3 regions of the Eubacterium album genome follow, and region 1 is predicted to be linked to each of the others. Evidence: predicted binding sites of a transcription regulator. Region 1 holds the regulator's gene; each other region holds the start of a gene.
What was found. The regulator HrcA, encoded in region 1, represses chaperone genes, less so after heat shock. The targets are predictions, from matches to a motif close to TGTTAGCACTCNNNNNNNNNGAGTGCTAACA.
Positions count from the first base shown of each region.

Region 2: the regulator HrcA is predicted to act here: its motif matches at 8,835-8,865, upstream of groES (co-chaperone GroES).
Region 3: the regulator HrcA is predicted to act here: its motif matches at 6,214-6,244, upstream of htpG (molecular chaperone HtpG).

Region 1 is NZ_JAODBU010000004.1:280,893-291,662, forward strand. It holds gene lepA (translation elongation factor 4) at 1-1,410, shown strand, start outside; gene hemW (radical SAM family heme chaperone HemW) at 1,470-2,828, shown strand; gene hrcA (heat-inducible transcriptional repressor HrcA) at 3,418-4,458, shown strand; gene grpE (nucleotide exchange factor GrpE) at 4,472-5,113, shown strand; gene dnaK (molecular chaperone DnaK) at 5,200-7,083, shown strand; gene dnaJ (molecular chaperone DnaJ) at 7,266-8,417, shown strand; gene N5B56_RS05795 (fibronectin type III domain-containing protein) at 8,774-9,661, shown strand; gene prmA (50S ribosomal protein L11 methyltransferase) at 9,941-10,770, shown strand, end outside.
Region 2 is NZ_JAODBU010000001.1:3,016-13,785, forward strand. It holds gene N5B56_RS00015 (D-alanine--D-alanine ligase family protein) at 1-645, opposite strand, end outside; gene recG (ATP-dependent DNA helicase RecG) at 766-2,808, opposite strand; gene N5B56_RS00025 (sensor histidine kinase) at 2,912-5,137, opposite strand; gene N5B56_RS00030 (response regulator transcription factor) at 5,149-5,841, opposite strand; gene N5B56_RS00035 (hypothetical protein) at 5,966-6,802, opposite strand; gene groL (chaperonin GroEL) at 6,859-8,478, opposite strand; gene groES (co-chaperone GroES) at 8,527-8,811, opposite strand; gene N5B56_RS00050 (DNA-3-methyladenine glycosylase family protein) at 8,915-9,826, opposite strand; gene N5B56_RS00055 (hypothetical protein) at 10,140-10,770, shown strand, end outside.
Region 3 is NZ_JAODBU010000001.1:33,751-44,520, forward strand. It holds gene N5B56_RS00130 (GGGtGRT protein) at 1-377, opposite strand, end outside; gene N5B56_RS00135 (iron-sulfur cluster assembly scaffold protein) at 390-1,082, opposite strand; gene N5B56_RS00140 (LysR family transcriptional regulator) at 1,526-2,476, opposite strand; gene asd (aspartate-semialdehyde dehydrogenase) at 2,620-3,705, opposite strand; gene N5B56_RS00150 (hypothetical protein) at 3,779-4,168, opposite strand; gene N5B56_RS00155 (hypothetical protein) at 4,279-4,857, opposite strand; tRNA gene N5B56_RS00160 (tRNA-Thr) at 5,076-5,148, shown strand; gene N5B56_RS00165 (hypothetical protein) at 5,201-5,431, opposite strand; gene N5B56_RS00170 (DUF5721 family protein) at 5,670-6,161, shown strand; gene htpG (molecular chaperone HtpG) at 6,396-8,396, shown strand; gene N5B56_RS00180 (tRNA dihydrouridine synthase) at 8,549-9,484, opposite strand; gene argH (argininosuccinate lyase) at 10,011-10,770, shown strand, end outside.

The sequences.
Region 1 (10,770 bases):
AACAAGATAGATTTGCCTAGTGCAGATCCTGAAAGAGTTATAAATGAAATAGAAGATGTAATCGGACTTGAAGCTCATGATGCACCACTTATTTCAGCAAAAACAGGATTAAATATAGAAGAAGTATTAGAACAGATAGTGGAAAAAATACCGGCACCACAGGGAGATGTTGACGCACCACTTCAGGCATTAATATTTGACAGCTTATATGATGCGTATAAGGGAGTTATTGTTTTTTGCCGTTTAAAACATGGTGTTGTAAAAGCAGGTATGAATATAAAAATGATGGCTACGGGAGCAACAGCAAATGTAGTTGAAGTAGGATATTTTGGAGCAGGACAGTTTATTCCATGTGATGAACTTAGTGCAGGCATGGTTGGATATATTACAGCCAGCATCAAAAACGTAAAAGATACGCGAGTAGGTGACACTATTACTAATGCAGATAATCCTTGTGCAGAACCACTTCCCGGATACAAAAAAGTTAATCCTATGGTTTACTGTGGACTTTATCCGGCAGATGGAGCAAAATATCCTGATTTAAGAGATGCTCTTGAAAAATTACAGTTAAATGATGCAGCTTTGCAGTATGAACCTGAAACATCACTTGCATTAGGATTTGGCTTCAGATGCGGATTTTTAGGATTGCTTCATTTGGAAATTGTACAGGAAAGACTTGAGCGTGAGTACAATCTTGATTTAGTTACAACTGCACCTAGTGTTATTTACAAAATATATAAAAACGATGGAAGTGTTATAGAACTTACAAATCCTTCTAATTTGCCTGACCCAAGTGAAATTGAGCATATGGAAGAACCTATTGTTCATGCGGAAATAATGGTAACAACTGAGTTTATCGGTGCTATTATGGAATTATGTCAGCAAAGAAGAGGAACATATATAGGAATGGAATATGTAGAAGGTTCAAGAGCATTACTCGAATACGATATTCCGTTAAATGAAATAATATATGATTTCTTTGATGCACTTAAATCCCGCTCAAGAGGATATGCGTCATTTGATTATGAATTGAAAGGATATGAAGCAGCTAAGTTAGTTAAACTTGATATTCTTATTAATAAGGAAGAAGTGGATGCACTTTCATTTATCGTTCCGGATGTTACAGCATATGAACGAGGCAGAAAAATGTGCGAGAAACTTAAAAATGAAATACCACGTCAGTTATTTGAAATTCCAATTCAGGCAGCAGTCGGAAGTAAAGTAATTGCAAGAGAAACAGTTAAGGCAATGCGAAAAGATGTTTTGGCTAAATGTTATGGTGGCGATATTTCACGTAAGAAAAAACTTCTTGAAAAACAGAAAGAAGGAAAGAAGAGAATGCGTCAGGTTGGTAACGTTGAAATACCACAGGAAGCATTTATGGCAGTACTCAAATTGGACGAAGATTAATATAAAAGGTCTCTTTGCAGCAGGCAGAGGGACCTTATTAGTTGAAAAGAGAGGTAAAAATGAGCAAACATTTAGAAATATATATCCATATTCCGTTTTGCGTAAAAAAATGTGATTATTGTGATTTTCTCTCCGACAGGGCAGATTGCAAAACTAAAGAGGAGTATGTGGATGCGTTAATAAAAGAAATTGAATTGTCAAAAAATATTTTGAATGGATATGAAGTAGATTCAATCTTTTTTGGAGGAGGAACCCCTTCTATATTGGAATCACATTTATTTGAATGCATAATGAATGCAGTAAAAAAATATGCAAATATAAATGAAAATACAGAAATAACGATAGAATGTAATCCGGGCACTTTGACAAGAGAAAAATTAGAAGTTTACAAGAAAACCGGAGTGAACAGATTAAGCATAGGACTTCAGTCAGCAAATGATGATGAATTAAAAAGCATTGGAAGAATACACACATGGCAGGAGTTTTTGGATAATTATCGAATAGCAAGGGAATGTGGATTTGACAATATTAACATTGACTTAATGAGTGCACTTCCGGGACAAACGATTTCATCATATAAAGAAACTCTAGAAAAGGTAGTTGCCTTGAATCCAGAGCACATATCGGCGTATAGCCTTATAGTAGAAGAGGGCACGATAATGTATGACAGGGTAAATGAAGCAGCATTGCAGGGAAAGGATATACTTCCTGATGAAGATACTGAGCGTGAAATGTATTACATGACAAAGAATATCTTAGAAGAAAATGGATATCACAGATATGAAATATCAAATTATAGTAAAGAAGGCATGGAATGTAGACACAACGTAGGATATTGGCAGAGAAAAAATTATATTGGCTTTGGAATAGGAGCAGCTTCTTTATTAGAAAATGAAAGATATAATAATATTTCAGATTTAAATAAGTACATTGCTTTCATAAATGAAATATACAATTGCGAAGATAATATGGATGAAATGACAGCTTTTCAATATGGTAGTGAAGAAATGATGGATTATTTATTTGAAGATGAAGATGATTATGAATTTGAAAATAATAATCAACAATCAAGAGAAGATGAATCTGTATTCGAAGAAAAAATTTATCGAAAGAAAAGTGATAATGATACAGACTTTGATACTGATTATAACAGATTAGGTTCAATTCATAAAAACATTGAAAGACTCTCTAAAAATGATCAGATGGAAGAATTTATGTTTTTAGGCCTTAGAATGATGGAAGGAGTAAACAAAACTAAATTTGAAACATTATTTAATAAGAAGATAGAAAACGTATACGGTAATGTCTTAGAAAAACTTACACAGGAGAAATTATTGAAAACCGAAAACGACAATATAAAACTTACCGAAAGAGGAATTGATGTAAGCAATGTAGTATTATCAGAGTTTTTATTATAATAATATAATATGTAGAATACTCTATTTAATACTAATAAATATAGAGAAACTAATAAACTATAATAATTATAATAGGAATTATAGTAGGTAATTAATTGAACATTAATACTAGTATTGGGGAAAATAAAAAAACAAAACTAATTGCATTCAAAAAATATATATTTAATAATATCCAAAATAAAAATATCTAAAATTAAACATCATAGCACAAACCGGATAAATGTATATAATAACGAAAGAGCATTTGCCACCGTCGGTTCAATGTTCCATCATATGGAATGACTAGAACCGAAGGTTCTAATGTCAGACCATATGATGGAACATTAGAACTGCTACGAGTGGCAAGCAGCGAAAGCGTTCTTTCGATATTATATACATTTTTAATTGCAAGCAGCGAAAGCGTTCTTTCGATATTATATACATCCTTAAGGTTTGTGCTATTTTTCTATGTTCACAAATTATTTACAAAAGTTTCTATAATTTTTTTTGCAAAAATGTTGACAAATAATATGGTGGGTGCTATTTTAATTTATGAAAGATGTTAGCACTCAAAACTAACGAGTGCTAATAAGTAGAAAGGAGATGGAATATGGAACTGACAGAGAGAAAAGTAAAAATATTACAGGCAGTCATTCGTAACTATTTGGAAACAGGCGAGCCCGTTGGTTCAAGAACCATTTCTAAGTATACAGATCTTAACTTAAGTTCAGCAACCATTCGTAATGAGATGGCTGACTTAGAAGAGATGGGATATATAGTTCAGCCTCATACATCAGCAGGACGAATTCCTACAGATAAAGGTTACAGACTTTATGTTGACGATTTAATGAAAGAAAAAGTTCAGGAATTAGACAACAGAGAAAAGAAAGTAACTGAAAGAGAAAACCTTTTATTTGAAAAGGTTGATAAGGTTGAAACCCTTCTTCAGAATATGGCGAAGATGCTTGCAACCAATACTAATTATGCAACAATGATTTCAACATCAAGGGATAACGAAGATAAGATAAAATTCATTCAGTTGTCACTTATGGATGACAATCAGATTTTATGTATTGTTGTTTCGGGAAGAAACAGAGTAGTAAACAAGATTATAAAAGTTAAAGACCAGATTAATGAAGAAATGGTTTTGAGACTTAATGTGGCACTCAATACAAGTCTTGCAGGATTAGCAGTTGAGCAGATTAACATAGCTGTTATTTCAACACTTACATCTAATGCAGGTGAACATAAAGAATTAGTAACAGATGTGTTACAGGCAATTACAGAAGCCATTGCATCAGAAGCACAGATGAAGATTTATACATCAGGTGCAACGAATATTTTGAAGTATCCTGAATTAAGCAGTAACGAGAATGCAAGTTTGTTGCTTTCAACATTTGAAGAAAAGAAGCCATTAACCAATTTGGTAAATGATAATGAAACAGGAATTCAGGTTTATATCGGTGAAGAAACTCCGGTAGAAGGAATGAAGGATTGTAGTGTTGTAACAGCAACTTATGAATTAGAAGATGGCATTAAAGGTACCATCGGAGTTATAGGTCCGAAGCGAATGGATTATGAGAAAGTTGTAGAGACATTAAGAACAGTTAAGGGCCAGTTAAGCGATGCTTTCAAGAAGGAAGACGAATAGAAAGGAAGGTCCAATGGAAAAGAATATTAACGATATGCCTGAAGAAGAAAAGGTAGAAAAATCTGAAACTGAAGAAGAAACAGTAGAAGATACAAATGAAACAGTAGAAACTGAAAAAGAAACAACAGAAGATACTAAAGAAGATAAAGACAAAAAAGAAGCAGAAGATAAAAATTCTTCAGACAAAAAAGAAAAGAAAAAAATATTTGGAAAGAAAGATAAGAAAGACCAGCAGATAGAAGAGTTAACTGATAAACATCAAAGACTTATGGCTGAATTCCAAAACTATAGAAACCGTAGCGAAAAAGAAAAATCAGCAATGTTTGAAGTTGGTGCAAGATCAATTATTGAAAAACTTCTTCCGATTGTAGATAACTTTGAAAGAGGTATCGCAGCATTATCAGAAGAAGAACAGAAATCACCAACAGGTCAGGGAATGAATTTAATATATAAGCAGTTGATGACAGCATTTGAAGAAATGGGAGTTACAGTCATTGAAGCTAAAGGCCAACAGTTTGATCCGGAATTACACAATGCAGTAATGCATGAAGACAATGACGAATTAGAAGAAAATGTTGTTGTTGAGGAATTCCAGAAAGGCTATAAATATAGAGACAGTGTTATAAGACATAGCATGGTTAAGGTAGCTAATTAATTTTACAAATAAGAAATTATTTAACATATATTTGAACTCGGAAAACCGAGAAATAAGAAAATTATCAATTTAGGAGGAAATATATCATGGGAAAGATTATTGGTATTGACTTAGGAACTACAAATTCATGTGTAGCAGTTATGGAAGGTGGAAAACCTACAGTTATTACAAATGCAGAAGGTGTTAGAACAACTCCATCAGTAGTAGCATTTGCAAAATCAGGTGAAAGATTAGTTGGTGAAACAGCTAAACGTCAGGCAGTTACAAACGCTGACAAGACAATCTCTTCAATTAAGAGACATATGGGAACAGATTACAAAGTAGCAATTGATGATAAGAAATATACACCACAGGAAATTTCAGCAATGATTCTTCAGAAGTTAAAAGGTGATGCTGAAGCTTACTTAGGTGAAAAGGTATCAGAAGCTGTTATTACAGTACCTGCTTACTTCAATGATGCACAGAGACAGGCAACAAAAGATGCAGGTAAGATTGCAGGACTTGATGTAAAGAGAATTATCAACGAGCCAACAGCTGCAGCATTAGCTTATGGTCTTGATAATGAAAAAGAACAGAAGATTATGGTATACGATTTAGGTGGTGGTACATTTGATGTATCTATTATCGAAATTGGTGATGGTGTAATCGAAGTATTATCAACTTCAGGTGATAACAGACTTGGTGGTGATGACTTTGATGAAGCAATTACAAATTATATGATTTCTGACTTCAAGACAAAGACAGGTGTAGACCTTACAACAGATAAGATGGCACTTCAGAGAATTAAAGAAGCAGCAGAAAAAGCTAAGAAGGAACTTTCTTCAGCAACACAGACAAACATTAACATCCCTTACATTACAGTAACAGCTGAAGGACCACAGCATTTTGATTTAACTCTTACAAGAGCTAAATTTGATGAATTAACAAGAGCATTAGTTGAAAGAACAGCAGTTCCTGTACAGAATGCATTAAGAGATGCCGGAATTACAGCAGCTGAACTTGGAAAGGTATTATTAGTTGGTGGTTCAACAAGAATCCCTGCAGTACAGGATAAGGTTAAACAACTTACAGGTCATGAACCATCTAAGAGTTTGAATCCTGATGAATGTGTAGCAATCGGTGCATCAATTCAGGGTGGTAAACTTGCAGGTGATGCAGGCGCAGGCGAAATCTTACTTCTTGATGTTACTCCACTTTCATTATCAATTGAAACAATGGGTGGTATCGCAACAAGATTAATTGAAAGAAATACAACAATTCCTACAAAGAAGAGCCAGACATTCTCAACAGCAACAGATAACCAGACAGCCGTTGATATCAACGTAGTACAGGGTGAAAGACAGTTCGCAAGAGATAACAAGAGCCTTGGACAGTTCAGACTTGATGGAATCCCACCAGCAAAGAGAGGTGTTCCACAGATTGAAGTTACATTTGATATTGATGCAAATGGTATCGTAAATGTTTCAGCTAAGGATTTAGGAACAGGAAAAGAACAGCACATTACAATTACAGCAGGTTCAAATATGTCTGATGAAGATATCGATAAGGCTGTAAAAGAAGCTGCTGAATTTGAAGCACAGGATAAGAAACGTAAGGAAGGCATTGATGCTAAGAATGAAGCTGATTCAATGGTATTCCAGACAGAAAATGCTTTGAATGAAGTTGGTGATAAGATTGATGCAAATGATAAGGCAGCAGTTCAGGCTGACATCGATGCATTAAAGGCTGTAATTGCTGAAATTACAGATGACCAGAACATCACAGATGCTCAGATTGAAAGCTTAAAGAATGGAAAAGAAAAATTAATGGAAAGCTCACAGAAAGTATTCTCAAAGATGTATGAACAGGCTCAGGCACAGGCTGGAGCACAGGGAGCAGGTCCTGATATGGGAGCACAGGGAGCTTACCAGGATCCTAATGCAGGAGCTGGAGCAGATGATGTAGTTGATGGTGACTATAAGGAAGTATAATCTGAATACACATATAGCACTGGGTTATAGAATATGATAGAATGTATCCCGTCCGGGTTTAGCCCGGACGGGTTTTACAAGTTATTTATACTAATATAAAAATAATGAAAATAGGACTAGGGTATGACATCCGTGTTTTATTTGCAGATTATTTATTCATACTAATATGAAAGGTGATAAAAATGGCGGAAAAAAGAGATTATTATGAGGTATTAGGCGTTGATAAAAATGCTGACGAAGCCACAATAAAAAGCGCATATAGAAAATTGGCTAAGAAATATCACCCGGACGTAAATCCTGGGGAAGAAGCTGCGGCGAAGTTTAAAGAAGCATCAGAGGCATATGCTGTACTTAGTGATGCTGATAAGAGACGTCAGTATGATCAATTCGGTCATGCAGCATTTGATGGAAGCGCAGGAGCAGGAGCCGGAGGATTTGATTTTAATTCTGCAGACTTTGGAGATATATTTGGAGACATATTCGGAGATATATTTGGCGGAGGCAGACGTAGTTCAAGAAACAGCAATGGTCCTATGAGAGGAGCAGATATTCGTGCTTCAGTCAGAATAACATTTGAAGAAGCTGTATTTGGATGCGAAAAGGAATTAAGTCTTAATCTTAAAGATGAATGTACAACATGTCATGGAACAGGTGCAAAGCCTGGAACACAACCTGAAACATGTAGCCGATGCGGAGGTAGAGGTCAGGTAGTTACAACACAGCAGAGCTTCTTTGGAACAATGCAGAATATTACAACATGTCCTGAATGTAACGGAACAGGTAAGGTTATAAAGGATAAATGTGCAACATGTCACGGCACAGGATATACTTCAAGTCTTAAAAAGATTGCAGTTACAATTCCGGCAGGTATTGATGACGGACAGAGTGTAAGAATCAGAGAAAAAGGTGAACCTGGAAGAAATGGCGGACCAAGAGGAGACTTATTAGTACAGGTTAGAATTATAGGCAATCCAAACTTCCAAAGAAATGGAATGGATTTATATACAAATACATCAATCTCATTTGCACAGGCAGCAATAGGAGGAGATGTAAGAGTTAACACTGTAGATGGAGATGTATTGTTTAACATAAAACCGGGAACACAGACAGGAACAAGAATCAGATTAAAAGGAAAAGGTGTTCCAAGTATTAGAAATAAAGCAGTTCGTGGTGATCAATATACAACTTTGATTGTAAGAGTACCTGAAAAATTGACTCATGAACAAAAAGAGTTAATTAAACAGTTAGACAAAGTATCAGGAAATACACTAAACCAAAGTGAAGATGAAAAGCCAAAGAAAAAGAGCTTTAAAGATAAATTTAAACTAGATTAAGAGATTAGAAAAAAGAAATATTGCGGATATAAAAGTAAAATTGCTTTTATATCCGTATTTTTATATATTAAAAATTTGAAAAAAATTTTATAAGTTAGAAAATATTAAAACAATCATTTAAATAAATAAAGAAGAAATAAGTAATGTATATATTAAATTAAGTAACAATAAAACAAGAAAAAATTGCAAAAAAAAGTTTTTGTGAACAATAAAACCAATGAGAGTAATCACTAATAGTCAAATTGTACAAAAACAAGCAAAAAAATAAGCGGTTTATAATAAAATATGTTGACTTTTGAAACGTTTTTAACTATACTGACTGTATAATAGTTATAAAGTTCAGGAGGAAAATTGAAATGAGAAAGAATTTAAAGAAAATCGCCACATTAGCAATGGCAGCAGCAATGGCTATCGCAGTAGTACCTGCAGTACCAACTCAGGCAGCTAAAACAGAATTAATTAAGAATGAATGGGACAGTTACTTTGGTGCTTCATCAGGATGGGCTGAAGGAGCAGAAGGAGCTTTGACAGAAAATTCTAAGTCATCTTGGACAGCCGATATGGATTCAATTGGCTGGGGTGGAATCTGGGGAGCTCAGATTAAGAATGAAAACCTTAAGTACCAGAAAGGCCAGTCATATACAGTAAGTTGTAAACTTAAAGCAACTAATTTAGATAAATGGGTTCTTGTTAAGGTTGAAGGAGATGATCCTAATGCATACGAACCTGATAAGGCTCCATTAGCATTTAAGTGGGTACAGTTACAGCAGGATAAAGAACAGACAGTAACATTAGATTTTACTTTGGCTAAGAATTATAGTGGACATCTTTCATTATACTTTGGCGTTGGCGGAGAAATGGGTGACAGAGAAGATGAACAGTTAGCAGGTCTTTACAATGGTTTAGTTACATTACCAAAGGATGGAGATCCTACATTTTCATCATCTGTAAAATGTTCTAACATTTCAGTAAAACAGGTTGCTACAACAATTAAGAAAGTAAGAGCTAAGAAAGGCGTAGCTAAGGTTACTATTAACAAGAGTGCAGTAGCAAAGAAATATGTTGTACAGTATTCAACAAAGAGCAGTATGGCTGGTGCAAAGAAAGTTGTTACGGCTAAGACAAATGCAACATTAAAGAATCTTACAAGTGGAAAGAAATACTACGTTAGAGTTGCTGTTGTAAACAAGAATGGAAAGCAGAGCAAAGAATGGAGTGCTAAGAAAGTAGTTAAGGTTAAATAATTAAAGCTACATATATAAACTGTTTGAATTGCAATAATAAATAAACAAGAGAAACCTTATAATTAGGAAGAATTCCTTTTTATAAGGTTTCTTTTATATTGGCGTGCCCGGCGATGTATGTTCCACTTTGTAACATACAGTTTATGGAGAAATAAAAAGTGAAAAGGCTAAAAGGGATATTTATAAAAGGCTGAAAGGGATATTTATGAAAGGTTGCATTAAAAAGTTTTAGCGTTTATAATAAAATGATGTTTTGTGGTTTAAGAGAGGATTTTATTTATGAAATGGAATAAATATACGTTAAAAACAACAACAGAAGCTATAGATTATATAAGTGGTTTGATGATTGAACTTGGTATAGATGGAATACAGATAGAAGACAATGTGCCTTTATCAGAAGAGGACAAGAAGGCAATGTTTATAGATTATCTTCCAACACTTCCTAAAGATGATGGAACAGCATATATAAGTTTTTATACAGAGGAAGATAATGACGATGAAGCATTACTTCATAAAGTTAGAGAAAAATTAAAAGAAGCATCATCATTTATAAATGTTGGAGAGGGAACAATAGAAAAAGATATAACAGAAGACATTGACTGGGTTAATAATTGGAAACAGTTTTTTAAAGCTTTTACTGTAGGAGAATTTTATATTAAACCTACATGGGAAGAAATTGATGAAGCTCATAAAGATATGAAGATGATTGAAATTGATCCCGGGACTGCATTTGGAACAGGAAAACATGAAACAACTCAACTTTGCATCAATCAGCTAATAAAATATGTAAAACCTGGTGATATAGTACTTGATTTAGGATGTGGAAGCGGTATCTTGTCTATAGTTGCAAAAAAATTAGAGGCAGGTAAAATGGCAATGACTGACATTGATCCGGCTGCAATTACTGCATCAAAAGAAAATTTCCAGGTAAATCATATTGCGATGGATGACATTGATTTGTATGATGGAAATATTATAGATGATGAAGAATTACAGAAAAAAGTCGGATTTAATAAATATGATGTAGTTGTTGCAAATATATTAGCAGATGTAATTATTCCAATATCAGCAATCGTAGATAAATTCTTAAAGAAAGGTGGAATATTTAT
Region 2 (10,770 bases), on a different contig from region 1:
TTCAACAAATTCTTCAATTACAATTGTATCTTCTAATGCAAAACACTCTTTTAAAGCTGCATCGTAATCTTTTTCATCTTTTACAATAACTACTCCTACACTAGAGCCGCCATTGCTTGCTTTAACTACAACCGGAATCTTCATTCCATAATCACTTAAATTTGTACTTTCACCTTTTTTTATCCATATTCCTTTTGGAGTAGATACATTCTGAGCCATAAATATCTGCTTTGTAATACTTTTATCCATGGCTAATGCACTTGCAACACTTCCGTCTCCTGTATACTTTATTCCATGCAGATCAAATGCAGCCTGACATTTTCCATCTTCTCCATTTGAACCATGAAGAGCCATAAATACAATATCTGCCTGCTGGCATATTTCAAATACATTTTCACCAAAGAAGCCTTTTCTTTCTTTCTTTACTTTATCAACATCTTTTGATAATTTCTGTAATTTTTCCTTTTCAGCCTGTACATCAAAACCACTTACATCTAAAAGATTTTTATTTTCATTTCCAAAAAATACGTCTAAAAGCACAGCATTATGTCCAATACTTCTTAAAGCATCACACACCATTGAACCTGAATTTAACGATACTTCTCTTTCTGTACTTGTTCCACCGCATAAAACTACAATATTCATTGTGTTACCTCCAATTTATTTATATGCACAAATTACTGCCGATATTTTTCTTTATTTTAATAAATAACATAATACATAATTACTTAAATGCCATTCAACATTTAACTATACCATAGTAATTTAAATATTCAAGCCACTTGAATATATATATTTGTCTATATATTCATCAAGCCTTTGTTTTTCTTCATCTGACACTTCAATTTCGCCATCTTCAATTCTATTTACCATATCAGCTGCAGTTTTTAAAATGCTTGCATCACTGTAAATATCACCTAGTTTAAACTCCATATCACCACTTTGTCTTACACCGAAGAAATCTCCCGGACCTCGTAATTTAAGGTCTTCGTTGGCTATTTCAAATCCATTATTTGAATGATTAAGTATTTCAAGTCTCTCAGAAGCTTTCTTTGTTTCTGAGGCATTAATAAAAATGCAATACGACTGATATTTTCCTCTTCCTACTCGTCCTCTAAGTTGGTGCAGCCCTGCAAGTCCAAATCTTTCTGCATTTTCAATCATCATAACTGTAGCATTAGGGACATTTACTCCAACTTCAACCACCGTAGTTGATACTAATATCTGTATTTCATTTTTAGCAAATCTATCCATTATCTCATTCTTCATTGCAGGCTTCATTTTTCCATGTAAATATTCTATGTTTATATATGGTGGAAATATGTTTTTTAATGTATCGCAATAGTCAATTACATTTTCACCTTCAATAGCTTCGCTAAATTCAACAGTCGGGCAAATTATATATGCCTGTCTGCCTTGTACTACCTGTTGTTCTATAAACTTATAAGCATTCGGTCTGTAATTTGTACCAACAACGCAGTTTTTGATTGGTAATCTGTTCGCTGGTAATTCATCAATAATTGATATGTCCAAATCTCCGTACATAATAATTGCAAGAGTTCTTGGAATCGGAGTTGCACTCATTACAATTATGTGTGGCATTGAACCTTTATTTGCAATAGATTCTCTCTGTCTTACTCCAAATCTATGCTGTTCATCAGTTATTACTAATGCTAAATTTTTATAATTAACTGAATCCTGAATCAATGCATGTGTTCCAATAATAATTGACACTTCTCCACTTTCTATTTTTGCATATGCTTCTCTTTTTTCTTTTGCTTTCATTGAACCTGTAAGTAAAACGGTATTTATATTTAGTTCATTTTCTGCAATTAATTCATTAATGCTTTCCAAATGTTGTCTTGCAAGAACTTCAGTCGGTACCATTATTGCTCCCTGATATCCACTTAATGATGCACTTATAAGAGCCAATGTTGCAACTATCGTTTTTCCCGAACCTACATCTCCTTGTATCAGTCTATTCATTACTTTAGAACCGGACATATCTTTTTCAATTTCATTCCATGTTCTAAGCTGTGCATTTGTCAGTTTATATGGCAAATCATTTATTATCGTTGAAATTACTTCTGAATTATTTATAACAAACCTATTTTCATTATCTTTATCACTATCTTTAAATTTTCTAAGTGAATATGTAAAATCAAAAAATTCATTAAAAATTATTCTGTCCTTCGCCTGCTTTAACTCCATTTTATTTTTAGGAAAATGAATCTGCATATATGCTTTATTTATATCAATCAGACCTCTCTCTTTAAGTACCGCACCTGGCATATATTCTTTAACCGGCAATTCAACTTTAATAGCCTGCACAACCGCTTTTGTAACCATTTTTTCAGTTAAACCCGAAACTAGAGGATAAATAGGTTGCATTTTATCTAACAATTCTTTATATTCATTTATCTTATAAATTTTTGGCTGTTCTAAAACAAACGCTCCTCTATTCTCCTTAACCATACCTCTAAATACAAAACTTGATCCTGGTTTTAATGTGTTCTTTAGATATGCTGCATTAAACCACGTTGCCCGAATAACATTTTTAGTATCATCCTGTAAATATGCTGTTACAATTTGTAAATTACGAACACGTCTGATTTCAATCTGCTTATAAACTATTGCTTTAACCGCACATATTTGATTACATTTAAAATCACGTATCCACAACGGCATTTCATATATATCATAATTCCTTGGATAGTATTTAAGCAGGTCATCCGTTGTATGAATGCCTGCTTTATTAAATACTTTTTCTGTTTTTTCTCCAATGCCCTTCAATTCATTTATATTCATATGATTGCTCCAAATCTGCTTTGTTAAATCATTTCTTATCATAACTATATCTATGATAACATATAAACTTATTTTATCACATTTCTTATTAGGAAAAAACTTTTTATTTAATTAAATCCATTACAAATATTACTTTAAATAAATCTCCATCCAAAATAATATCAAATGTTCCACCGTGATTTTCAACTATACTTTGTGCTATAGATAATCCTAATCCACTACCTTCAGTACTTCTTGAAACATCACCTCTAATAAATCTTTCCGTTAACTGATCACTGTTAAAGTTCAACTGACTCTCAGAAATATTTTTAACTTCAACTCTTACTTTTGAGCCAACAATATTCGCATCAATATATACTCTTGTATTAGCCAAAGCATATTTGTAAATATTTCCATAAAGATTTTCTAATAATCTCCACATTTTTCTTCCATCAGCAAAAATATAAACTACATCTTCAGGAAAATTTGTAACAATATTTAGTTTCTTATCTTCAAATTTTTCTTCATATTCACCTAAACTTTGTCTGATAAGTTCTGTAAGATTAATCTTTGTTTTTGTCAATTTAATTGTTCCGGAGCTTAACTTAGATGCTTCAACTAAATCATCTACAAGTATCTTCAAACGATTTGATTTTTCTTCCAAAATCTTTACATATCCTTGTGCCTTTTCATTTTCGAGTTCTTCCTGATCTAACAAATGAACATAGTTAATAATTGATGTAAGAGGTGTTTTAATGTCATGTGATACATTAGTTATCAGGTCTGTTTTCATACGTTCATTCTTAACATTCTGATCAACTGCCTTATCAATTCCCATTCCAATACTATTTACACTATGTGCCATTCTACGGTTAATTCCAAAAAAAAGCTTTTCGTTTATCGTTCTTTTTGTATCTCCGCTTGCAATCTTATCTGTTTCTTCATTTATAAATTCATATTCAACCAAAAACTTCCACAATACAACTGCTAAAGCTACTGTTTCTATTAGCAATGCTATAACTAATAAACCAAAAGAATAAAATATGCTATAAATCGCACTGTCTATTAAAGCGACTGTAATAATCACTATCATAAAAATAATAACTTTAACCGTTGTTTTTAAATTAGTCCACAACGCTTCGCTTTTCTTAAATACAATATAAAGCAGACTTGTTCTAATGAGGGATTTTGCTTTTAATCTACGTATAATACTCATTACAAATTGAACGATAATTTCTGAGCATACAAAAATTATTGCTGATAAAACTATTTTAAGAATGTTTTGATTAATTACATTATCAATTTCATCAGTATAAAAACCTCTGGATGCTGCATTAATAATTAAGGTCACAACAAAACCTGATACTGCAACTAAATCCCACCATGAATAATCAATAGTATATAAATATGCCGGTTCCTTCCATTTATTCTTGCCTGTTGTAATAGCAAGTCCAATACCTGCTATACCTGCAATCACACAACTAAGTCCAAGAATAACAATCATTATGTTGTATTTTAAAATTTCCTTTTTTGAAGTAACTACATCTTTTACATAATAACTTAAATTAGTATCATATGGGTATGTTGTATTAACAGCCATTAAAACATATAAATCATTGTAATCTGTAAATGTTTTACACTTGCTGTTAAATATTTCAGCTGTAAAAAACTGTTTATCTAAAGTACAGATTTTTATATCGTTCAACTGGTCATACAAAAAATATTCTTTATATTCATTTGATGTAAGAATCTTCTCGGCATCCTGTGTATTATATTCTATATGCTGCCCATCTACATCGGTATACGAAATCTTGTACGATACATTTGAATCTATATTATTCATATACTTACTCGAATATTTATACAGTGAATAATCACAAAAGAAATTAAAAATTGCTTTACTTTCAGTTGAACTATATTCAGGATTTCTATCCATAAAATCCTGTAAATTATAATCACTTGAATACTCTAAATAATCACTATATGCATTATTGTCGTCTTCATATCTGCCATTATCATAATAATCACTATTTCCATAATAGTCACCCATATTATACTCTGATGAAATATCCTGTTTATCATACATTTCAATCAATTGCTTTATAGTATAACTGGAGTTAGGCAATACCGCATTTTCATCTTTACCATATTTATCATAATATGTTGCAATATTTCCAACATCTGATAACAATGCTGAAAATGATGATTCAACAATATTATTGTAATTTCTCATTGCCTCATTTCTGGACATTATAGTTTTATCGTTAAACTCGAAGTACATAGAAGAATAACATATTCCCACAATTCCTATGGCAATTAAAACATTAAAAATTGTTTTCCATTTTTTCATAAGGTACACTCCTACATTTTTTCGATTTTATATCCTAAACCCCAAACTACTTTTAAGTATCTTGGTTCTTTTGGATTAATCTCTATCTTTTCTCGAATGTGTCTTATGTGAACAGCTACAGTGTTGTCAGCAGAAATTGCAGGTTCATTCCAAACACTTTCATATATCTGCTCAATTGTATAAACCCTTCCCGGATTCTTGATAAGCAGAAGCAAAATGTTATATTCATATGGTGTTACTTTTACAGGTTCACCATCAACCGTAACCATTTTTCTGTCATCATCAATCTCAAGACCTCCAACAACATATGTATTACTTTTCTTTTCAGCTATATTTCCAAACTGTGTATATCTTCGTATCTGTGATTTAACTCTGGCAACCAACTCTAACGGATTAAACGGCTTTGTAATATAATCATCCGCTCCCACATCAAGTCCTACTACTTTATCTGAATCTTCTGATTTAGCCGATAAAATAATAATAGGTATACTACTGTTTTCTCTGATTTTTAAAGTAGCTCTTAATCCATCAAGCTTAGGCATCATTACATCAATTAATAGAAGCTGTACCTCGTTTGACTTCAATTTTTCAATTGCTTCTAATCCATCGTAAGCCTTAATTACATTATAACCTTCTTTTGATAAATAAATATCAATCGCTTCTACGATTTCTTTGTCATCATCACATACTAATATGTTGTACATTTTCTGCTCCTTTTCTAAAACACATTCTATTTGATTATAGAATATCTAATGATTTTTAAATTCCGTCACTCAATTTCTTAAGATTTAATTATGATTAAATTCTAAGTACTAGTTTTGTTTACTTCTACGCTTTTACTTTTACCTTTATAGTCTTGCTAAAGCTTCCATAAATTTTCTTTTTATTATTCTTCTTAAAAGCTCTGGCTTTTACATAATATGTTTTTTTGCCTGCAAGTTTCTTGATTGTATATTTATTTTTCTTACATGTTACTATATGTTTTTTCTTGAAATTTTTCTTTAAAGAATATACTATTTCAAAACCTGATGTACCTTTAATCTTCGATAATTTTACATTAATTTTGTTCTTCAAGCCTTTTGCCTTAATATTTGCTTTTGCAGGAACAATATTAAATGTAACATTCTGTGTTCCCTTGTAAATACCTATTCCATTAATTTTAACTGTGGCTTTACCGATTTTTTTGTTATTTTTATATGTTATTGTATAATCAATGCCTTCTCTTAAAGTTACATCTCTATATGTGATTTCAATATTGTTAAATGTAATATTTTTACCTGTATACACTTTCTTTTTTGGCACACCGTTTACTGTTGTCATAGTAATGAATTTCTGTAATCTTGGTTCAGCAACTGCATTACCATTGCAATAAGACATAACCCTGCTTATATCTCCTGAGAATAGAGCATAAGCACCTGCATTATTTACAACATTATCAATTCCACCCTTACCACTTAGCACAACTGAACATGCATTAGTAATTGAAACTCCCGGCTTATCAGGAACACTGATTGCATTATTTAAATATGAAGATGATTTTGTTTTCCCTCCATAATTTCTTATTGTTTTTATTTCTAAACCCTTTTCATAAATTTTTAAGTATTCGTATATCATAGCATATTTTAATATTGTGGTCAAAAAAAGAAGTGCTGACAAAACATTCATATGTAAGTCAGCACTTCTTAAGATATAAAATATATTTATATACAATTTTTATTTAATTACATCATTCCCATTCCCGGATTTGCAGGCATAGCCGGTGCATCTTCCTTTATATTTGCAACAACCGATTCTGTTGTTAATAATGTGCTAGCAACACTTGTTGCATTCTGTAATGCACTTCTTGTAACCTTTGCAGGGTCAAGGATTCCGGCATCAACCATCTGTACATATTTTTCATTATATGCATCAAATCCGTTTCCAGGTTCTGATTCGCGTACTTTATTTACGATAACTGAACCTTCAAGTCCGGCATTCTGTGCAATTGTAAATAATGGTGCTTCAAGAGCTTTAAGAATAATCTGTCCGCCTGTCTTTTCATCGCCTTCTAATGTATCAACTAATTTAGCAACTTTCTTTGATGCATGAATATATGCAGAACCACCACCTGAAATAATTCCTTCTTCTACAGCAGCTCTTGTAGCATTTAAAGCATCTTCCATACGAAGTTTCTTTTCCTGCATTTCAGGTTCTGTAGCAGCACCAACTCTGATAACTGCAACTCCACCTGCCATCTTAGCAAGTCTTTCCTGTAATTTTTCTTTATCAAAATCAGATGTTGTTTCAGCTAGCTGAGCTTTAATCTGAGCGATTCTTCCCTGAATTTCTTCAGAATTTCCTTCGCCATCAACGATAATTGTATTTTCTTTCTGAACCTTAACTGATTTAGCACGACCAAGGTCTTCAATCTTAGTTTCAGCAAGTGATAAGCCTAATTCTTCTGAAATAACCTGACCACCTGTAAGAATTGCAATATCTTTTAACATTTCTTTTCTTCTGTCACCGTATCCAGGAGCCTTAACTGCAACCACGTTAAATGTTCCACGAAGTTTATTAACAATTAATGTTGTAAGAGCTTCACCTTCTACATCTTCAGCAATAATTAAAAGCTTTGAGCCGCTCTGTACAATCTGTTCAAGAATTGGAAGAATTTCCTGAATATTTGAAATCTTCTTATCTGTTATTAAAATATATGGATTATCAAGGTTTGCTTCCATCTTTTCCATATCTGTTGCCATATATGCTGAAATATATCCTCTGTCAAACTGCATACCTTCAACAAGGTCAAGCTCAGTTTTCATTGTCTTTGATTCTTCAATTGTGATTACACCATCGTTAGAAACTTTTTCCATTGCATCTGCAACCATTTCTCCGACTTCTTCATCTCCAGCTGAAATTGCAGCTACTTTAGCAATCTGTTCCTTACCTGTAACCTTACTACTCATTTCTGAAATTGCCTTAACAGCTTCATCTGTAGCTTTCTGCATACCCTTTCTTAAAATAATTGGGTTAGCACCTGCAGCTAAATTTTTCATTCCTGCATTAATCATAGCCTGTGCTAAAACTGTAGCTGTTGTTGTTCCATCACCTGCAACATCATTTGTCTTAGTAGCAACTTCTCTAACTAACTGTGCACCCATATTTTCAAATGCATCTTCTAATTCAACTTCTTTAGCAATTGTTACACCATCATTAGTAATAAGTGGTGCACCATATGATTTATCTAATACAACATTTCTTCCCTTAGGTCCAAGTGTTACTTTTACTGTATTTGCCAACTGATTTACTCCAGCTTCTAATGCAACTCTGGCATCTGCTCCAAATTTAATTTCTTTAGCCATTTTTATAACCTCCATTCAAATTTTCAATTCATAAGTATGATATTGAAGCTATTCAACTACAGCTAAAATATCGTTCTGTCTAACTATAATATATTCCTCGCCATCTAATTTAACTTCATTTCCTGCATATTTTGAATATATTACTTTATCTCCGGCTTTAACCTGCATTGTTACTTCTTTACCGTCTACAACTCCACCGGGACCTACAGCAATTACTTCTGCCTGTTGTGGTTTTTCCTGTGACTGTGTTGTTAAAATAATTCCTGACTGTGTCTTTTCTTCAGGTTCAGCCTGTTTCAATACTACTCTGTCTCCTAATGGTACTAATTTCATTTAAAACTACCTCCTTTTCAGCTTGTTAGCACTCTTTCTTTTTGAGTGCTAACCCAATAACCTAATAATATATCAATTATTTCAAATATGCAACCCCTTATTTTTATTTTTTATTGTCACTTTTCTTCTTTTTATCTGTTTTCGTTCCAATTTTAGCATCTCTTCCAAAGCAGAATAAATACTGCTGTGCATAGCCTCCATACTCACCATAATGATTAGATGCGAATTTTTGTATTTCCTCTTTACTTGTCTCTTTTCCAAAATAAATGGCTTCCATTATACGTTTAATCCAAACATCAATAGGAAATGCATTTCTATATCCAAGTCCAAATAGCAAAACACAGTTTGCAACTTTATCTCCCACTCCCTTTATTGACTTTAATAATTCTCTTCCATCTTCTTCATTTAGATTTGCAAATAATTCTTCATTTATTTCACCTGAAGCAAGCTTTTGTGATGCATCATATAAATAAGGTGCCCTAAATCCGGACTTCATTTCCCTAAATGCTTCTTCTGTTATTTCTCCTAACTTTTCAGGATTTGGGAAACTATAGTATTTTTCACCATTTACATCACCAAGATATTCACCATATTGTTCACTTATTCTTTTTACAACTTGCTTGATTTGAGGTATTTGTTTGTTTTGTGAAATAATGAAAGATATTAGAACTTCATGGAAATCCTGATTTAAAATTCTAACACCATATTTTTCTTTAATTGCGCTTTCTAACTTATTATCCTTCTTCAACAAATATTCTTTAATTTCATTATAATCTCTATCCAAATCAAAATAATTAATCCATATATTTTCTACATCTTCCTTTGAAGTATTATAAAATATAAGTTGATTTTCATCTTGTTTTATATGAAGCATTTTATTTTTTGCAACAATAACATATTCTTCTTTATCTAACTTATAAAATCTAAAACACTGACCACATTCTAATGTCTGTTCCAAATCAAAATCTTTAAGTTCATTTATTAGAGTATTTTTTCCATTCTCTGTAATTTTCATTTGTTTTTCCTCTTTTCTTACGAATATTTAACTAATCTAATAGGTAGAGTATCATTTTTATTATTCACATTCAATATAGATATTTATGTAAATTTATTACATTCTATTTTTTTAGCGTATGTAATATACATAAGTTTATATTTACTCACTTTTTACTCACACAATAACTTATGACATTATGTCCTCTTTTTTTAATAATTAATATTAAAATTGTCATAATTTCTTTACATTATTTAATGTATTTCTCCTTTATTTTAGTCCAAAATAGTTATATAATTATATTAAAATGTTGACAACGAAAGGAGACTGTATTATGGGATTTTTTAAAAAATTAGTTGGTTCAGCCGCTGTTATTGGCGCTGCTGTTGGAGGGGTATCTTATTTAAAGAAGCGCAAAGAGGAAAAATATACTGAAGATGATATTTTTGAAGACTTTGATGACGAAAAGATTTTTGATATTAAAACAAATTCTAACAAAAATGGGACTCAGAAAATAACAATTACATTTAATTCTAACAAAGCTAAATCAATGGCTAATAATGCTGCTGATAAAGTATTAGAAGCTGCTGATTCTGCTAAAGAAAAAATTGTAGATGCTGTTGGCGAAGAAAAATATAATTCTGCTGTAAAAAAAGTAACTGATGCTGCTACTTTTGCTAAAGATAAAGCAAGTGATGCAAAAGACAAAATCACAGATTTTGTTGGTGAAGAAAGAATTGACAACGCTAAAGATTTATTCAATGATGCCGTTGATTTTGCAAAGGATAAAACATCTGAAGTTATTGATAAAGTAAAGAATTATAATAGTGAAAATGATTTTGTTGATACAGATTATAGTGACATTGATGATTTTGAATCATTAGATGATGACTTTGTTGATGAATCTGACGATTTAAATAACGGCTTTGATGAAAATTACTCTGAAAACGATGATTTTGTTTCAT
Region 3 (10,770 bases), on a different contig from region 1:
TCATGTCCTGCAAGGAATGCGAAACATTCTGTTTCTTCTTCAAGTAACATCTTTCCTAAGTTACCATGTCCAAGACCTACTTTTCTGTGGTCAGCAACAGAACCAGGAATACAGAAAGCCTGAAGACCTTCACCGATTGCTGCAGCAGCATCAGCAGCTCTTCTACATCCTTTCTTAATAGCAATAGCTGCACCTACTGTATAAGCCCAGCATGCATTTTCAAAACAAATTGGCTGAATCTTTTTAACCTGTTCGTAAACATCTAATCCAGCGTCCTTTGTAATCTTTTCAGCTTCTTCGATAGAAGCGATTCCATAACTATTTAAAACAGAATTAATCTGATCAATTCTTCTTTCATATGATTCAAATAATGCCATTGTTGTTACCTCCTATTCCTTTCTTGGATCGATAATCTTAACAGCGTCATCAACACGTCCATACTGACCCTTTGATTTTTCCCAAGCTGTTGTAGGATCATCACCTTTTTTAATAAAGTCTGTCATCTTTCCAAGATTTACAAACTGGTAACCAATAACTTCATTATCAGCATCAAGAGCGATACCTGTTACATAACCTTCAGCCATTTCAAGGTATCTAACACCTTTAGCCTTTGTTGCGTACATTGTACCAACCTGTGAACGAAGACCTTTACCTAAATCTTCAAGTCCGGCACCAACTACAAGACCATCATCTGAGAAAGCACTCTGTGTTCTACCATATACAATCTGTAAGAATAATTCTCTCATTGCTGTATTGATAGCATCACAAACTAAGTCAGTGTTTAAAGCTTCAAGAATTGTCTTTCCCTGAAGAATTTCAGCTGCCATAGCTGCTGAATGTGTCATACCTGAACATCCGATTGTTTCTACTAATGCTTCTTCAATGATACCTTCTTTAACATTTAAAGTAAGCTTACATGCTCCCTGCTGAGGTGCACACCAGCCTACACCATGTGTAAAGCCTGAAATATCTTCGATTTTTTTTGAATGAACCCATTTTCCTTCTTCTGGAATTGGAGCTGGTTCATGCTTTGCACCCTTAGCTACAGGGCACATCATTTCAACTTCTTTTGAATAAATCATTTGAATAAATACTCCTTTCGAAATATAACCTAGGGAACTATCCCCATATTTTTAGCATAAAACAAGTAATGCTACCCATCTTATGCTATGTATTATTTGTGAGCGTTTAGTCTGCCCACACCTTTGTTTATTTTCTCATAAAATCACAAAATAGTCTATAGTTTTACAAAATCTTTCAAAAAAAAATTGTAACTGCAGGTGTTGTTGTAAGTATAACTATTGTTGGATGAGATATTTCAAGATATCCTACATTAAGTGTACTTGTTACGAGAAATGTTAATGAAAGTCAAATGAAAGACCCCTCTTCAATGATTTTTCATAATATCACTCCTTCAATTTTTATATATAAAATGTATATATTCCTATTTTTTTGCTAATTATGGAACACATTTTCCACATTGTGTAGATATTTTGTAAACAAAAATTATATTTTGTTCATTTTTTTATTCAAATATTGTTTTCATTTCATTAATAAACAATCTTCCTGCCTTTGAAATATATTTTCCTTTTTTAAATGCTACACACATTTTTCTGCTTGTACTTTCTTTTGTTCCCACTTTGTAATATATAGGATGATTTGCATAATTATTAAATTTAATAGCACTTTCAGCAACAAAAGTCACACCCATTCCAGCCACTGCCATTGCAAATCCTGTTGTTGACTGCTGAATTTCCATTATTTCCTCCGGGCTAATTGAATATTCGTCAAACAATTTGTTTACAATCTTTCTAACTCTTTGGTCTTCATTTAATAATATAAATCTTTCATCTTTAAATTCAGACATATCAACTTCTTTTATAGCTTCATCATTCAGTTTTCCTGCAATTATAGTTTCAGGACTAACCTGATAATCTTTCAACTTTTCATTTATAACATTTTCCCTTGGTACCGCTATAACAATTCTTTCTTCAAATATATCTTCTTTTTCAAATAAACTATCATCTATATCACTGTCAGAAAGGAAAATATCAACCGTACCGTCTAAACATTTTCTTTGAATATCCGGAGTTTTTCCTTCTATTATCTGAAAGTTAATTCCGGGATATTTTTTACTATATTCTGTTAACGCATATGGCAAATAACTCAACGAAAAACATGCAGTACTGCCTAATACAATCGTTCCGGTTTTAAGTTCATTTAAATCCGATATTTCTTTTTCAAAACGTTCTTTAGCTTCTATAACTGAACCCGCATACTCTAAATATGATTTGCCAAATTCTGTAAGTTCAATAGGTGATATACTTCTGTCAAATAAAAGTATTCCCCACTTTTTTTCTAATTTATTGATATATGAACTTAAAGCCGGTTGCGAAATTCCAAGTTTCTTTGATGCTTTAGAAAAGCTTTTTTCTTTCGCCACTTCTTTAACATAATAAAATCCTGTATTCTTCATCTTTTTTCTCCATCCTATTGAATATTAAATTATATTTTATCACTAATACGTCAAATCTGTCGAGTATCCTTTGTAGATTCATTAGGTGCATATAAAAGCAGATGGCATCACATTGACACCATCTGCTTTAAAATTTTAATTAATTATTTTGCTGTAATATATCCCTGTGCTGTAAGAAGTTCTGCTGAAAGAACTGCTCCGCCTGCTGCGCCTCTTAAAGTATTGTGAGATAATCCTACAAATTTATAATCATATACTGTATCTTCTCTTAATCTACCTACTGAGATTCCCATACCATTTTCAAAGTTTACATCTAATGAGACCTGTGGTCTGTTATCTTCTTCTAAGTACTGAATAAACTGCTTTGGAGCACTTGGAAGTTCAAGTTTCTGTGGAAGACCACTGAAGTTTCTTAATTTTTCAATTAATTGTTCCTTTGTAGGTTTCTTAGCAAACTTAACAAATACTGCTGCTGTATGTCCATCAAGAACCGGTACTCTGATACACTGAGTTGTTATTATAGGACTTGTAGCCTTTTTAATAACACCATCTTCAATCTTTCCCCAAAGTCTAAGTGGTTCCTGTTCAGATTTTTCTTCTTCACCACCAATAAATGGAATTATGTTTCCTTCCATTTCCGGCCAGTCTTTAAATGTTTTACCTGCACCTGAAATTGCCTGATATGTTGTTGCTACAACTTCTGTAGGTTCAAATTCCTTCCATGCTGTAAGAACTGGTGCATAACTCTGTATTGAGCAATTAGGCTTAACTGCTACGAAACCTCTCTTTGTGCCAAGTCTTTCTTTCTGGTATTTAATAACTTCATAATGTTCAGGATTAATTTCAGGAACAACCATTGGTACATCAGGTGTCCATCTATGTGCACTATTATTTGAAACTACAGGTGTTTCTGTTTTAGCGTAAGCTTCTTCAATAGCTTTAATTTCATCCTTTGACATATCTACTGCACTAAACACAAAGTCAACTGTTGAAGCTACTGCTTCTACTTCATTAACATTATGAACAATCATGTTCTTAACTTTTTCAGGCATAGGTGTTGTCATTTTCCATCTATCGCCTACAGCTTCTTCGTATGTTTTCCCTGCTGAACGTGGGCTTGCAGCTAATGTTGTAACTTCATACCAAGGATGATCTGCAAGTAAAGTTATAAATCTCTGTCCTACCATTCCTGTTGCGCCTAAAACGCCAACCTTTAATTTCTTTTCCATATGACCTCTCCATTTTTTTATTTTTGGTGATTAATCCACCCATATATTATGAACAATCAGATGTATTATTTATTTAGTATAAATCTGACCAATCATCATCACTGTTAGAATCTACATCTGTAGAATTACTATTGTTACTATTATCATTTAATACATCATCTGAAGAATCATTTTTTTTATCATTTGATGAACCATCTTTATCTCCATCAAAGAATATATCTTCAGCTGAATTATTTCCATTACCATTGTTATTAATCTTTGCTGTTTCCTGTTCTGTAGTTGTTTCTTTCTCTTTATCAGTATTTTTTGTGATAACTTCAGTCGTTGTAACTTTCTTGTTATTGCTTTCACTTTCTTTTAAAGAATTAAATCCAACTATTCCTGCTAACGCAATTACTATTACTGCTAACGCAATTACTATTACTATTACGCAAACAAGTACTATACTACTTCTTTTTTTCATATTGTCATTTCTCCTACAATTATATGTCTTGTTTCTCAATTAAGTCAGATGCCGATTATGGGAAACTTTTTTATAGCAAATGAATTTTGCTCATTTTTCCTAATATCAGATTATTTTTCTATGGAAACAGTTGTTTCTTCCACAGTCAATGTTTCTTCGTTAAGAAGCGATTCATCTTCTAACTGTTTTTGTCTTTCTTCTAACTTTTTCCGGTATTCTTCATCATATTTTTGTACTGATGTTTTATATGTATCGCTCATACAATATATTTCTACCTGCATAATTCCATAGCATAAAAGTATAACAACTAAAATACCTATAAACCCTGAAACAGGATTATGTTTTCTAAATACCGGAATGTTATCTATATATTTAAAATCTGACAAAAATAATGCCGGACTTAATACTGCAACGAGAATAAATACATATTTAAATATCTCTAAAACAACATCTAGTGGTTCAAATTTAAGTGATGTAAATTCTCCATATAAACTAAATAACACATATGAAATAACTAATACATAATATAACAATGCCGGAATCATCTTATAAGACTTTCCTGAGCGGAATCCAAACAATTTGACATTGTCATATTTCTGTGGATTTTCAAGTCTGTTACGTTTATTATCATACTTTTTATAAATGTCCCTGTTATTCGCTGTTCTGTATGGTTTATATTTTTTTGTCATTGACTCTCCTAACAATCATTAAATCTGATTAAATATTAATGCCAACAAAAATATTAACAATTAACTTTTAAGATGTCAAAAAGTTCTTCTTTCCGACAATACGGTTATTATAACCACTTTACAATGAAATGTAAATAATTAGTTCACGTATTTAAGATTTAATCTAATAATTAATTGACAACAATTTTATCATTTTGTATTATATATAGGTGTGACACGCTTCTGTGGCTCAGTTGGTAGAGCGACGCACTCGTAATGCGTAGGCCACGGGTTCGAATCCCGTCAGGAGCTGATTAAAAGGCTATCAGATTTACTATTATCTGATAGCCTTTATAAGTTTCATTTATAATTTTTTTATTAACTCTTTACCCATATCGGTTATATCACCTAATACGTCTCCATAAATTCCTACTGAACCTTTTGTATTTGATCCTCTTCCTCTGTTCGTTTCTGATAGAACAGCCTTATATATAACTGCTCCTGCTCCTAAATTTGTCGGTGGTGTAAAATAATCTAACCACTGATCTGCAAATGTTCCACCTACTGCATCAATTGCTCCTTTAATAAAACCCATTTTTCTGTTCCTTTCATGTAATTATTTTGTATCTTTGTTTATCCATCTCATCCCGTTATTTAAAATATATCATTTTATTTTATATTTATATTCATTCTACAGAAAAAATAAAACCCAATACAATTATATTCTTTTATATCATTTGTAACCTTAAAAGTCAATTTTAATTGCCGTTTGCATCCATATTTGCTATAGTAACAAGTACAGACTTTTAGTAGCAAAATAAAGGAGAATTTGCATGATAGCAATTAATGTGATTAGTAAAAACGAATTTATGAACGCAATTTTTATAAAAGATACATTTGACTATATGTTGGTAAGCGAATTAGAATTAACAACAATCAACACTTTCTCTGTTGACGGGCGTATTAACAAAGATTTTATTAAAAAAAATGAACTTGAAGAACCTGAAGACGATTTCATCTCATGGGGAAGTATCAGACATATATGTTTTGAAATTATCAAAGGGAAAAACGCTCCATTAAAATTTAAAATCACATTAAAACTTCCTAATTCTTATATTGAAAAAATGTTAACTTCTGTTGATACTAACATTGAAGCTTCGCAGGTTTTAGGAATGTACATACATATTAATTATGAAAACAACAAGTTAAATGTTATTACAGGTACCTCCTTAAGTATATTTACAATGGACAAGTCCATTGATAAATTCTGGGATAAACAAATTACTACTTTACTAAATCAGCATTTCGAACTTGAAATCGAATAAATTATAAATTCAATACAATTTTAAAACTCATAAACACATCTTCTCGCGCATTTGTTAGCACTCTTTTTTATCGAGTGCTAATTTTCTCTTGACTTTTACATTTGACCTGTCTAAAATATATATCAAGCGTAAAAATTATGGTGAATGCAAATACTTCGGAATTGTGAAAATTGATAAAATAAAAAGAAATAGTATTTGCAAACACTAATAGATTTATATAAAGGAGTGATATATATGGCAGCTACAAAAGGTAGTTTATCTATTAACAGTGAAAATATTTTCCCAATTATAAAGAAATGGTTATACTCTGATCACGATATATTTTTCAGAGAACTTATTTCTAATGGTTGCGATGCAATTACAAAATTAAAAAAATTATCTCTTATCGGAGAATACGAATTTAAAGATGACGAAGAAAGTGAACTTAAAGTTCAGGTTATAGCCAATGCTAAAGACAAGACATTAACATTTATCGATAACGGTATCGGTATGACAGCTGAGGAAATTGATGAATACATCAATCAGATTGCTTTCTCAGGTGCTGAAGCATTTCTTGAGCAATACAAAGACAAAACTAACGAAGACCAGATTATCGGTCATTTTGGTTTAGGTTTCTATTCTGCTTTTATGGTTGCAGATAGAGTTACTATTGAGTCTCTTTCTTATAAAGAAGGTTCTAAGGCTGTAAAATGGGAATGTGAAAATGGTCTCGAATTTTCTATGGATGACTGCGATAAAACAGACAGAGGTACAAAGATTACTTTATATTTAAATGATGATAGCTTAGAATTTGCAAATGAGTTCAAAGCACGTGAAATCATTCACAAGTACTGTTCTTTTATGCCTGTTGAAATATTCCTTTCTAACCCAAACGCTGAACCAGAATATGATACAATTCCTGAATCAGAAGTAACTGACAAAGATACAGTAATTGAAACTATTGTTGAAGAAGCTAAAACTGAAGAAAAAGAAAATGAAGATGGAACTAAAGAGGTTGTAGAGGTTTCTCCTGCTACTACTAAAGCTAAAATCCTTAAAAGACCTAAGAGCATTAGTAATCCCGTTCCACTTTGGACAAAGCATCCAAATGAGTGCACTGAAGAAGAATACAGACAGTTCTATCATGAAGTATTTATGGATTATAAGGAACCTTTATTCTGGATTCATTTAAATATGGATTATCCATTTAACTTAAAGGGTATTCTTTACTTCCCTAAGATTAATACTGAATTCGAATCTGTAGAAGGTGTTATCAAATTATATAACAATCAGGTATTTATTGCTGATAACATTAAAGAAGTTATTCCTGAATTTTTAATGGTATTAAAGGGTGTAATCGATTGTCCTGACCTTCCACTTAACGTATCAAGAAGTGCTCTTCAGAACGATGGATTCGTTAAGAAGATTTCCGATTACATTACTAAGAAGGTTGCTGATAAGCTTTCAGGAATGTGCAAAACAGATAAAGAAAATTACGAAAAATACTGGGATGACATTTCACCATTCATTAAATATGGATGCCTTAAAGATGAAAAATTCTGTGAGAAGATGTCTGACTATGTTTTATTTAAAAATATTGACGATAAATTCCTTACATTTAAAGAATGCTTAGAAAAAAATAAAGAAGCTCACGAAAACACAATCTTCTATACAACTGACCCTGTTCAGCAAAGTCAGTACATTAATATGTATAGAAACGAAAATATAGATGTTGTTATTTTGAAAGATGCTATCGACCAGCCATTTATAACACAATTAGAGCAAAAAAATGAAAATGTAAAGTTTGTTCGTATTGATGCTGAATTAACAAATACTTTCAAAGAAGAAGTTAATGAAGATGAATTAAAAGAAATGACTGACAAATTAACTGAAGCATTTAAGAAAGCTTTAAACAGAGATACTCTTGATGTTAAGGTTGAAAAGATGAAAGATTCTTCTATTTCTTCTATGATTACTTTATCAGAAGAAAGCCGTCGTATGCAGGACATGATGAAGATGTACGGAATGGCAGGAATGGATCCTTCAATGTTTGGTGGTGCAGGTGAAACTCTGGTTCTTAATTCAAACAACAACCTTGTTAAATATATCATTGATAATCCTGAGGGAGAAAATACTGATTTAATTTGCAAGCAGTTATACGACCTCGCAATGATTAGTCATACACCTCTTAATCCAGAATCAATGACAGCTTTTATCGAAAGAAGCAACAAGATTCTTGAAATCATAACTAAGTAATATTATTTAACAACATATTTTATTAGAAAAAAAATTAGTAATTTAATTATTTATCCAATAATAAATGGACACTTTTTTGTATGCCCCTTAAAAGTACAACAAAAATTAAACTTTTAAGAGCAAATCATTTTAAGTGTCCATTTTATTATTCGTTAATTTATAATATCACATTTAAACATTTCTTCTATTGCATTATTAAAATGAATTAAGTCATTTGCTTTCTTGATTCGTTTCCAATTCTTTTCATAATTCTCAAATAGTGGTGACATATATCTCCATGCTTCTTTCATCTTAAATAAAAGATTTCTATCACCGCTCATTACTTCTTTATAATCATTATATATAATTTCATTAAATCTATACAATTTTTCTTTAGTGACTCTCTCACCACCTCGTATTTCAGAAAAAATATTTGGATTAGTAATTGCTCCACGACCAATCATTACACTATCTATGTTTGGAAATCGTTTTATAATTTTATTATAATCATCTACGCTATTTACATCACCATTGTAACAAAGTTTATTTTTGCTGTTTTCATAAGCATACTCAAAAACTTCTAAATTAGGAGTGTTATTATAAAAATCTTCTCTCACTCTTGGATGTATAATTAATTCCTTTAAATTATATTTATTATATATTTCGAGTATTTCGTAAAATTCTTCCGGCTCATACATTCCGATTCGCGTCTTTACTGATATTTCCATCCCTGACTCATTTACCATTTTATCAAGCAAAATATCTAAATCTTCAAGATTTTTCAAAAGGCCTGAGCCACGTCCTTTTGATACTACTGTTCCTGACGGACAGCCTGCATTTATATTAACCTCTGTATATCCGTAATCTTTTAATTTACTCATTGCACTAAGTGCCTGATCAGTCTGTTTTGTCATAAGCTGAGGAATCAAAACATTTATTTTATTATTTTGCGGATTTATATCTCTTACTTCTTTATTAGAAAATTTTTTATTCTGACTTGTACCTATAAACGGTGCAAAAAATTTATCCGGTTGTTCAAATACTGCCGCTAAGGCATTTCTATATATGTATCCTGTTATTCCTTCTAATGGTGCTAAATATAATTTCATTTTTCTTCCTTTTATCTCAATGCCAGGACTTTATATGCATAATACACGAAGCTGCTTTAATCCTAACATTAATTTAATTTTTTAATCCACGAACCATTATATTATATTGCAGAATATTTTCAAATAATAATTTCTATATGATTATGTAAATATCTGCACATAAAAAATCCTTATTATATTGTAACGATTTTGTTTTATTTTTTGTTATATTTTACTTTTATATGTTGTTATATGTTGTTATATTTTTGCTTTATTAAATTTAATCCATTTGTAAAATTATGTAATAACTTTCTAAATATAAATTTTAATTAAAATACATTATTATATGCATAGCTTCAAAACATCTACTCTACAAATATATATTTGAAAAACTACTGTTATAATGCTATAATTTTAAAGATGTCTTAGCGCAATATATAACAAAAACGATTCAGAAATTTGTTTATACCAAAAAGATTTTCATCAATTTGTTTATTGTAATATATTTGTAAGATGTAAATACAAAAAAAGAAATGAGGAATTACATATGAAATTATGGGGAGGCCGTTTCACAAAAGAAACAAATAAATTAGTACATAATTTTAATGCGTCATTATCATTTGACCAGAAATTTTATAAACAGGATATTCAGGGAAGTATTGCTCATGTGACCATGCTTGCAAAGCAGGGTATTATTGAAGAATCAGATAAAGTTGCAATTATTAACGGATTAAATAGCATTTTGACTGATATTGAAAACGGACATTTAGAGTTTACTCCTGAGCATGAAGATATTCACAGCTTTGTTGAGGCTCACCTTATTGAAAGAATCGGTGACCCTGGTAAAAAATTGCACACAGGAAGAAGCCGTAATGACCAGGTTGCTTTAGATATGAAATTATATGTCCGTGATGAAGTAGTTGAACTTGACTCATTATTAAAAACTTTACTTTTGTCTATAATGAAAGTTATGGAAGAAAACACTGAAACTTTTATGCCGGGATTTACTCATTTGCAGAAAGCCCAGCCGGTAACTTTAGCTCATCACTTTGGCGCATATTTTGAAATGTTTAAAAGAGACCGAAGCAGATTAACAGATATTTATGACCGTATGAATTATTGTCCTTTAGGTGCAGGTGCATTAGCTGGAACAACATATCCTCTTGATCGTGAATACACTGCTTCTTTGCTTAATTTTGATGGTCCGACATTAAATAGTATGGATTCCGTTTCTGACAGGGATTATGTAATTGAATTGATGTCTGCATTATCTACAATTATGATGCATTTAAGCAGATTTTGTGAAG